DNA from 2 places in the Gordonia sesuvii genome. Region 1 is predicted to be linked to the other one. Evidence: riboswitches for the same ligand, from Rfam matches in the RefSeq annotation. Region 1 holds a riboswitch; the other holds the start of a gene.
The links. A riboswitch is a leader RNA that binds a small molecule or an ion and turns the genes downstream of it on or off. The one in region 1 is predicted to bind cobalamin.

Region 1 (5,381 bases):
GTCGACCATCAGCTGGTCGTCCTGACGACCGATGGCCGCCGGCAGTCGATCCCTCTGCGCGAACGGCCGATCGCCGATTTCTATCGCGACGTCATGGCCACGCTCGACGACCTCGACCTCTCGACGGACATCTGGACCATGCCCGTCGAGATCCCCGGCGCGATCCCGCTCGACACCGACCGCGACCATTCGGCGTACGATCCCGATGCGGCCCAACGCTTCTGGCTCGCGTTGGTACAGATCAACCGGGTGTTCGACAGCTTCCGATCGCGCTATGTCGGCAAGGTCAGCCCCTCCCACTTCTTCTGGGGCGCTTGCGACATCGCCGTCACACGCTTTTCGGGCCGTCCGGCGCCGAAACATCCCGGCGGCGCCCCGAACTGCGGCCCCCACGTGATGTGGGAGGCCTACTCGCACGAGGTGTCGAGCGCCGGCTACTGGCCCGGCCCCGACGGCGAGGGCAGCTTCTACTCGTATGCCTATCCCGAACCCGACGGTTTCCGGACCGCCCGGGTTGGGCCTGCGGCCGCCTCGTTCGACGAATCGCTCGGCGAGTTCCTGTTGCCGTACACGGCCGTTCGCGAAGCGGCCGACCCGGATGCGGTTCTGCTCGAGTTCCTGCAGGACACCTACGCCGCGGCCGCCGATGCGGCGGGATGGGATCGAGGCGCGCTGGAACGCTGAGGCTTCAGACTCGCGGCAACGGTGCGTGATGCGTCGCCGCTACCCGCATCGCGCGGCGGTAGCTCACCTGTGGAATCCCGTCCTCGAGCGTCACCTGCGCCCGGACGTGATAGACGTGCGAGACGAGTTCCTCGGTGATCACATCGGCCGGTGTTCCCATCGCCACAATCGATCCGCGATCCAGGACGACGACACGATCGCAGAACATCGCGGCGAGATTCAGGTCGTGAATGGCGATGTAGCTGGTCATCGGCAACTCGGAGACCAGCGCGAGTAGCTCGAGTTGGTGCGAGATGTCGAGGTGATTGGTCGGTTCGTCGAGGAGCAGTTCATCGGGCTCCTGGGCGAGCGCCCGCGCGATCTGGACACGTTGCCGCTCACCGCCGGACAACGTATGCCACCGTCGGTGCCGGTGGTCGAGCATCCCGGTGTGCCCGAGAGCCCGTTCGATCGCGACGGTGTCCGCGGCCTCGTCACCGCCGAACGCGCCCCGATGCGGTATCCGGCCGAGCCGAACGACATCGGTCACGGTCACGTCCAGCTCGGTGTCCGCGTGCTGTTCGACTGTGGCTACCCTCCGCGCGATCTGCCGGCGGCGCAAGGAGCGGATGTCCGTGTCGTCGAGCAACACCTCACCGGAGTCCGGCTTCTCGACTCCCGCCAGCACGGTGAGCAGCGATGACTTCCCCGAGCCGTTGGGCCCGAGGAGCCCCATCGTCTCGCCCGGCGCAGGTTCGACCGTCACGCCGTCGAGGACGAGGTTCCCACCACGGCTCCAGCCGATGTGCTTGGCGTGCAGCGGCATCAGCAGCACCCCCGATCAGATACATGTCTCATGATCGACCCCGCATACGGAAGAGGATCAGCGCGAAAGCGGGGACACCGATCAACGCCGTGACGACACCGACCGGGATCTCCTGGGGCGCGAACAGGGTTCGGGCCACCGCGTCCACCCACACCATGAACACCGCACCGACCAGCGCGGTCGCGGGCAACAGGCGTCCGTGCCGCGGACCCACCAGGAACCGCGCCGCATGCGGCAACACCAGACCGACGAAACCGATTGCACCGGCGGCACTCACGAGCGACGCCGTGACCAGTGCGGTCACAGTGAGCAGCAGGATACGGATCTGCCGGACCGACACACCCAGCGACGCTGCCGCGGAGTTTCCGAACGTGAACGCATCCAGCGACGACGACACCGTCAGGCAGACAACGATTCCGAACAATGTCACCGCGCCGCACAAGACGACGTCGGTCCAGTCCGCCCCGCTGAGCGAGCCGAGCAACCAGAACAGGACGCCGCGAGTCTGCTCGGCGTCGGCCGACGACATCACGATGAATGACGTCAGGGCCGAGAACAGCTGCGTCCCTGCCACTCCGGCGAGGATGACCTTCGCCGTCCCGCCGCCGGCGCCGGCCGCGAGCGCGAGGACACACACGAAGGCCACCACCGCCCCGACGAATGCGCCGGTCGACAACGAGATCAGGCCACCGCCGATTCCCAGCACGGCCACCAGCACCGCGCCGGTCGAGGCACCGGACGAGATGCCGAGAACAAAGGGGTCCGCCAACGGGTTCCGCAGTAGAGACTGCATGATCGCGCCGCACAGCGCGAGACCCGCACCGCACACTGCGGCCAACAGTGTTCGTGGCAGCCGCAGTTCCCAGACGATGCCGTCCTGCAGCCGAGTGAGTCCCGACGTCCCGATGCCCCAGTGCTCGAGTATCACCGCGTACACGTCACGGACCGACAGACTCGCCGGTCCGATCGTGACCGTCACCGCGATCGACAGGAGCAGGAGAACCACACCGCCGACCAGCACGGTGGCGAACACAGTCCTCGATTCGGTCCACGGCGCCTTGGCGGGCGCGGCGCCGGCTGTTCCGGCGGCCGCGTCCCTCGGCGTCACGGGTGCACTCACGATTGCGGTTCGGCGAGATTCCACTGTCGAAGCGCCGTCGCGACCTTCTCGACCCCGTCGACGGTCCGGATGGTGGGATTCATGTCCGCGCCGTTGACGATGATGAAGCGTTCGTCGCGCACCGCTTCCATCTGTGAGGTGACCGGATTCGATTCGAGGAAGGCGATCTTGCTCTCGAGCGCGTCACCGTCGATACTGCGTCGGCTGAGGTCTGCCATGACCAGCGCGGTCGGGTTGCGGTCGGCCACCGTCTCCCACGTCACCTGTGGCCACTCGTCGGAGGTGTCGTCGAATACGTTTCTCGCGCCGACGGCATTGGTGATGACGCCGGACGACCCGCAGCACCCCGCCATGTAGGGCGTCTTGGTGTCCGCGAACCAGAACGCCAACGAGACGCCGGTCGCGTCGACCGACTCCGAGGCAGTGGTGTAGCGGTCCTGAAGTTCGGCGACGAACTCCTCGCCGCGTTCACGGACGTCGAAGATCGCCGCGAGCTCGCGGATCTCCTGATAGACACTGTCGAGCGTGTACGGAGTGGTGCGGGCGCCGTCGGCATTCGACGCCGAGGACACCTCTCCCGCGCAGCCGTTGTCGGTGGGCGACAAATACGTCGGTACACCGAGTTGTTCGTACTGGTCGCGACCGGCTTCGCCGCCGTCGCCGATCGACGATGCGAACGACGCGGTCACGAAGTCGGGCTCGGCATCGAGGACCACTTCCAGTGATGGCTTCTGATCGGACAGCCGCGGCACCGTCTCGTTGGCCTCGGCGAGGTTCTCACGGACCGGATCGGTCCACGTCGCAGTGCCGACCATCCGGTCCTCGAGGCCGAGGGAGAGCAGGATCTCGGTGGAGGCCTGGTTGAGGGACACGACCCGTTCCGGAGGGGCGTCAACCGTGACGCTTCGACCGCAGTTCTCGATGGTCACCGGGTAGCCGGCGGCCGTCGACGCATTGTCGCCGGAGTCGGAATCGGAGTCCGAGCTACCGCACCCGGCGACCACGAGGGCGGACACGGCGAGGGCAGTGGTCCAGCGAATCGCTGACTTGCGCATCAAGACGAATACTTCCTGCTCAAAGGCCCGTTCGCGGGGCCCGAAGTGAACCTGACCCGATCGTCGAGTAGCCGGACTCGCGTCACGCCCTTCACAAGCGGATGCTCACCGTTGCGCGTCAGTCCCGGATTCGCACCGGGTTCCCTCTCCGATCGGTGCCGCAGAGCGGCCGCGGTCACCATACACCGGGCCGTGCCCCGGCTCAGATCGCGAAGGAGTCGATGATGCGATTCAACACCGCCACGACGTCCTCGGTGGCCGCAGCCTTGTCCTCGGCCGCCGCGACATAGAGCGCCGACTCGTCGAGAGCTCCGATCGCGACGTGGGCGATCGGGCGGACCGGCTGGTCGGCGATCTGACCTGCCGCTATCGCCGCCAGCAGGATGCCCTCGATGAGGGCGAAGCCGAACTCCTCGCCCCGTGCGCGCCATTCGCTCCAGCCCAGGACGGCCGGGGCGTCGACCAAGGTGATCTGATGCACCGCCGGATCGGTGGCCCGTTCGAGGAACACACGTGACCCTGCCTTGAGCGCGCCGAGCGGATCGCTCGCGCCGATCTGCGCCACCTGTGTGGCGATCTCCGCGGTGATGTCCTGCTCCACCTGGTCGTAGACCGCGGCGAACAGTCCCTGCTTGTCCTTGAACTGGTGATAGAGCGCGCCCCGCGTGACGCCGGCCTCGGCGACGATCGACTGGGTGCCGACGGCGGCGTACCCGTGGTTGCCGAAGAGTGTGCGCCCCGCGGCCACGAGTGCTGCCCGGGTCGCGGCGGTGCGCTCGGCCTGGGTACGACGATTGACTTTCATACAGCTTGCACGTAACTTTCATACAGAGTGTTCGTAAGTTCTCCGAGTCTATCCGAGAGGCGGCACCCGCGATGACGACCACGATGTCGACGATCGATCTGCCCACCGCCACCATCGAATACGCGAGCCACGGCCCCGCCGACTCGCCCCACCCGCCGGTCGTGTTCGTCCACGGTGTCCTCGTCGATCACCGACTCTGGCAACCGACGGCTGAACTCCTCGCCGACGCCGGGTACCGCAGCATCGTGCCGACCCTGCCGCTGGGCGCGCACCACCTCCCGTGGGGGCCGACGGCGGACCGCAGCCCTCGTGGTGCGGCACGCCTGCTCCACGAGTTCATCGATGCATTGGATCTGTCCGGTGCGACCCTGGTCGCCAACGACACCGGCGGAGCGATCACACAGTTCGCCCTCGACGACGATCCGGACATCGTTCGCGCCGTGGTGTTCACCAATTGCGACGCCTTCGACCTCTTCCCGCCTCAACCGTTCCGACTGCTGTTCGCCCTGCTCCGGCAGCGACCGCTGCTCAAACCCCTCGCCGGGAGCATGCGGTGGCGTGCGCTGCGGCATTCACCACTCGGAGTGGGGCTCCTGATGAACCAGCCGGACCCAAAGCTCACGCGGTCGGTGTTCGAGCCCGTACAGACAGACGCCCGCATCCGAGACGATCTGATCGCGTTCCTGAAGGCGATCGACCCCGCGGAACTCGCCGAGGTCACCGCACGGATGTCGCGGGTACGGCTGCCGGTCACGATGGCGTGGGGCGCCGACGACCGGTGCTTCACCCCTGAGCACGGACGACGATTCGCCGCAGTCTTCCCGGACGCCCGCTTCGTCGAGGTGCCGAACGCCCGCACGTTCGTGTCGCTCGATCAGCCGCAGGCGGTGGCGGACGCCGTGGTGGCGACGT
Region 2 (5,381 bases), 1.0 Mb from region 1:
GCAGTGGTGTCGATGTCGTCGGGCGGTGGGAGGGTCAACGGCGCGACGTCCACCGGATGCATCGCGATCCATCCGTCCGAGCCACCGATGCGGCCGTGCCCGGACCAGATGACCTCACCCGAGCTGAGCAGCTCATCGAGCATCGACGGTGTGTAGTCGGAGACGCGGGCGGGCAGCACCAGCGACTCCCACGCCGAGGCGGGGACGGGGTATCCGGCGAGCTGGTCGATCACGGTCGCCACCCCGTCCACCCCGGTCAACTGCCCATCGGTGGTGACGTGCTGCCACGACGCGACGAATCGGGCGAGCACGTCGTGCCCCACCGGCTCGATCTCGGCGCGGCTCGCGGCCAATGATCCGCGGCGGATCTGTCCGAGGACATCGGCGTGGCACCACTGGGTGGTGGACGGGGCGGCGGCGGTGTCGGGCAGGAAATCGCCTTCGATGACGCGGCGCTCACCGGCCAGCCGGACCAGGGTGTCCCGGACGACGCCGACCGCCATACCCAGGGCCTCGGCGGCGTCGGTGAGAGTGAACGGACCGTGGGTACGCGCGTACCGGTTGACCAGATCGCCGACCGGATCGGCCACGGGTTCGAGGTAGGTGGCGGGGATGCCCCGAGGTGCGGGCACCCCGAGGCCGTCGCGCAGGCGTGCGGTGTCGTCGATGGACGCCCACAACGCCCGCCGGCGGTGATTGACGGAGATGATCTGGCCGGTCCGGTGCAGTTCGGTGAGGTGCTCCGACGCGGGCAGCTCGCCCTGGTATCTGGCCTCGACCTCGCCGGTGGTCAGCGGCCCGAGCCACCGCAGCAGGTCGACGACATCCTCGGCGTCGCGGGCGCGGCGTTCGGGTGCGGTGCGTTGCAATCTGGCGGTGACCTCGGCGATGACGGCGGGGTCGAGCAGTTCGCGGAGATCGACACGGCCCAACAGCTGTGCCAGCAAACTGGTGTCCAGGGACAACGCGGCTGCGCGGCGCTCGGCGATCGGTGCGTCGTCGGCGTACAGGAAGGCGCCGACGTACCCGAAGAGCATCGACGCGGCGAACGGCGAGGGACTCGGTGTCTCGGTCTCGACGATGCGAACCCGTCGTTGCCGGATGCGCGTGAGCAGATCGGTGAGGGCGGGGAGGTCGTACACATCCTGCAGGCATTCCCGGACGGCTTCCAAGATGATCGGGAAGTCGGGGAATTTGGCTGCGACGGAGAGCAGTTGGGCGCTGCGCTGGCGCTGCTGCCACAGCGGTGCGCGTCGGCCCGGATCGCGTCGCGGCAACAGCAGTGCCCGGGCGGCGCATTCGCGGAATCGGGAGGCGAACATCGACGAGTCGGCGAGCGCATCGGTGACGAGTTGCTCGATCTCGTCGGGATCGAGGACGAACACCGCCGTGCCCGGCGGATCGTCGTCGGTGTCCGGGAGACGCACGATGATGCCGTCGTCGGAGGCGGTGGTGGCGCCTTCGAGGCCGAGCGTCTGCAACAGACGGGCGGAGATGGCACTCGCCCACGGTGCGTGCACACGTAAGCCGTAGGGGGAGTGCAGGATCAGCCGCCAGTCGCCGAGTTCGTCGCGGAAGCGTTCCACCACCAGGGTCCGGTCGGTGGGCAGATGTCCGGTGGCGTCACGTTGTTCGGCGATGAGTGTGGCCAGGTTCTGCTGCGCGTACTCGGTGAGACCGAGCCGTTGCGCGTGCTCGGCGAGGACGTCCGGATCTGCGACGGCGCCGGTGAATTTGCCGATGGCGGCGCCGAGTTCGGCGGGTCGGCCGAGGGTGTCGCCGATCCAGAACGGCAGCCGGCCGGGCTGGCCGAATGCCGGTGACACCATGACCCGGTCGTGGGTGATGTCCTCGATCCGCCAGCTGGTGGCGCCGAGCGCGAACACGTCGCCCACCCGGGACTCGTAGACCATCTCCTCGTCGAGTTCACCCACCCGGGTGGCCTTTTCGCCGACCATGAACACGCCGAACAGGCCGCGATCGGGAATCGAACCACCGGAGGTGACCGCGAGGCGTTGTGCGCCGCGTCGACCGACGAGTGTGCCCGCGTCGCGGTCCCAGGTGACCCGCGGACGCAGCTCGGCGAACTCGTCGGACGGGAATCGCCCGGAGATCAGATCCAGGGTCGCCTCGTAGACCTGCCGCCCCAGTTCCCGATACGGCGCAGCGCGGCGGACCACGTCGAACCAGCGGTCCACGTCTAGGTCGTCGACGGCGGCGGCCGCGATCGTCTGCTGCGCGAGGATGTCGAGCGGGTTCTGCGGCACCCGCAGCTCTTCGATGGCACCGTCGAGCATTCGCTCCACCGTGACCGTGCAGTGGATCAGGTCGGTGCGGTGCTTCGGGTAGAGCACGCCCTGCGAGATCTCGCCGACCTGGTGACCCGCGCGGCCGATCCGTTGCAGGCCGCCGGCGACCGACGGCGGAGCCTCCACCTGGATGACGAGATCCACCGCGCCCATGTCGATGCCGAGTTCCAGCGAACTGGTCGCCACGACGCACGGCAGCCGGCCGGTCTTGAGGTCGTCCTCGATCTCGGCGCGCTGCTCCTTGCTGACCGAACCGTGGTGCGCCCGCGCCAGGATCGGCTCGGCGCCCCCGCTCGATCCGCTCGCCATGATGTTGGCGGGCGCGCCGCCCGGGACGCTCGGATTCCTCGATCCGGTGCTCGTCGCGCCGGAGCGTTCGGCATGGATCTCGTTGAGCCGTGCCGTCAGTCGCTCGGCCAGGCGTCGGGAGTTGGCGAACACGATCGTCGCGCGGTTCTTCTCGATCAGGTCGACGATCGACGACTCGACGTACGGCCACAACGAACCGGCGGTGGGGGAGAACGCGTCGTCGAGCTCGGCGGCCTCGTCGGCCTGCGGTGGCGGCGGGATGTTGGCCATGTCCTCGACCGGCACGTCGACCCGCAGGTCGAATGTCTTGGCTGCCTTGGGCCGAACGACCTGGTACGGCGCGGAACCGCTGAGGAACTCGGCGACCACCTGCGGCGGGCGAACCGTCGCAGACAGTCCGATCCGCTGGGCCGGCTGTTCGAGGAGTTCGTCGAGGCGTTCCAAGGTGAGTGCCAGGTGTGTGCCGCGTTTGGTCGCGGCGACCGCGTGTACCTCGTCGACGATCACCACCTCGACGTCGGTCAGTGTCTCGCGCGCGGCCGACGTCAGCATCAGGTACAGCGATTCGGGGGTGGTGATGAGAATGTCGGGCGGTGACTTCACCAGCGCCCGCCGCGCAGCCGCCGGGGTGTCACCGGAGCGCACCCCGACAGTGATGTCGGGTTCGGGCAGATCGAGTTCCTGAGCGGCACGGGTGATGCCGGTCAGCGGTGCGCGCAGGTTGCGCTCCACGTCGACCGCGAGGGCTTTCAGGGGCGAGATGTAGACGACTCGGGTACCGCTGCGGCGTTCCGGCCGGGCGGCGAGCCGATCGAGTGCCCACAGGAAGGCAGAGAGGGTCTTGCCCGAGCCGGTGGGCGCGATGACCAGCGTGTTGTTGCCATCGGCGATCGATGACCAGGCGCCGGTCTGGGCCGGGGTCGGCTCGTCGAACGCGCCGCTGAACCACCGCCGGGTGGGAGCGGTGAAGCGGTCGAGAACGGATGCGGCGCGAGGCACCTTGCCATCATCCCTCACACATCTGACAACCCCGGTAGTACAGTCATCACACACCAGTGCGCGGGGAATCCGGTGGGAATCCGGAGCGGTCGCGCCGCTGTGATCCCGGGCCGGCGGTCGTCGTCTGCGGGAGAGCCAGAATGCCGCTCTGGTGAGCTCGTTCGACGACGACAACGGGACGCGACATCCCGAGAACAGGACATGAGGAAGATGACTGCCTCCACCCAGGCGGCCGCACGGCCGCGTTCCCTGGCCGTACCGGATCTCTCCGCGGCGAGTGCCGCACTCTGGCTGAGCCTGACCGTATTGTTGGCCGGCCTGGCCTACTACTTCCTCGGATACGACCAGGGCGCGGTGTCCGTGTTCGGCTCCGACACCCACATCCACGAGTTCGTGCACGATGCCCGGCACTTCCTCGGCTTCCCCTGCCACTGATCGAACAGATTCTGATCGAACATCCACTTGATCGAACAGTTACTGATCGAACACAGGACGCAGGAGAACAACCACACATGGAGAAGAAGTTCATCGGCGCAGGCCTGCTCTCGGGCCTGATCGCCGGCATCGTCGCGTTCATCTTCGCGCGACTGTTCATCGAACCCCAGGTCGCCAAGGCGATCGACTACGAAGGCGGACGGTCCGAGGCCGAAGAGGCCCTCGAGATGGCCGCCCACGGCGGCCACACACACGGTGAGGGCGGTGAGGTCTTCACCCGGTCCGTCCAGGAGAACATCGGTGCGGGCGTCGGCACGATCGTGTTCGCGGTGTGCATGGGCGCGTTCTTCGCGGTCGCGTTCACGGTGCTCTGGGCCTACCTCGGCCGGCGCTATCCGGCGACCGACCCACGGATGGTGTCAGCCGCGCTCGGCGTGATCGGATTCGTGGTCATGTTCGGGGTGCCGTTCTTCGCCTATCCGGCCAACCCGCCGGCGGTGGGCGACGACGACAGCATCGGCGCCCGCAGCGGAGCATTCCTGACCCTGACGTTGCTGTCGGTGGCGTTCGCGGTGGCCGCGGTGATCCTCGCGCTCTGGCTGCGCCCTCGTCTGGGCGGCCTGCTGTCCGCAGTCGCGGGTGCGGCCGGCTACCTGGTGGCGGTCACGATCACCGTCGCGCTGCTGCCGGAGTTCCACGAGGTGCCCGGGCCGGTGACCAACGGTGCGGGTGAGATCGTCTTCCCGGGCTTCCCCGGCGACGTGATCGGCGACTTCCGCATCTACACGATCGCCTCCCAGGTGATCCTGTGGACAGTACTCGCACTGGTCTTCGCGCTGATCCTCGGACGGCTCGCCGGGTCGACCGACTCGACAAAGTCGGTCGACGACAAGGTCGTCGCCGAACAGGGCTGACCGCACACCGTGCTCATCGTCACCGCCGGCCGCACCGGGCCCAACAAGTCGGTGCGGTTCGGCGGTGACCTGTCTCTGGACGAGCATGGCCGGCGCGATGCCGCCCGACTGCGCGACACTGTCGTCGAGGCGATCACCTGCGGCGGTCCGATCGTCGTGGGCCCGGAACGGGCGGCCGCTGACACCGTGGCGCAACTCGGCGTGAACGCCCGCGTGGTCCCGGCGTTGGTCTCCCTCGACGTCGGCGCCTGGTCGGGGCTCACGCCGGAGGAGATCGCGCCCGAGGACCTCGCGACCTGGTTCACCGATCCGACGTCGCGACCCCATGGCGGGGAGAGCGTCGCCGACTTCGTGGCGCGTATCCACCGATGGCGCACCGACTCCGTGACGTTGCCGGACGTCTGTGTGGTGACCA

Region 2: another riboswitch for cobalamin. It lies ahead of VZC37_RS00625 (CbtB domain-containing protein); the one in region 1 lies ahead of VZC37_RS05320 (ABC transporter substrate-binding protein).

Annotation. Positions count from the first base shown of each region.
Region 1 is NZ_JAZDUF010000001.1:1,150,643-1,156,023, forward strand. It holds gene VZC37_RS05305 (DUF5996 family protein) at 1-684, shown strand, start outside; gene VZC37_RS05310 (ABC transporter ATP-binding protein) at 689-1,489, opposite strand; gene VZC37_RS05315 (FecCD family ABC transporter permease) at 1,518-2,522, opposite strand; gene VZC37_RS05320 (ABC transporter substrate-binding protein) at 2,606-3,664, opposite strand; cobalamin riboswitch at 3,710-3,849, opposite strand; gene VZC37_RS05325 (TetR/AcrR family transcriptional regulator) at 3,867-4,469, opposite strand; gene VZC37_RS05330 (alpha/beta fold hydrolase) at 4,541-5,381, shown strand, end outside.
Region 2 is NZ_JAZDUF010000001.1:147,051-152,431, reverse strand. It holds gene VZC37_RS00630 (ATP-dependent helicase) at 1-3,617, opposite strand, end outside; cobalamin riboswitch at 3,656-3,783, shown strand; gene VZC37_RS00625 (CbtB domain-containing protein) at 3,828-4,052, shown strand; gene VZC37_RS00620 (CbtA family protein) at 4,130-4,966, shown strand; gene VZC37_RS00615 (histidine phosphatase family protein) at 4,976-5,381, shown strand, end outside.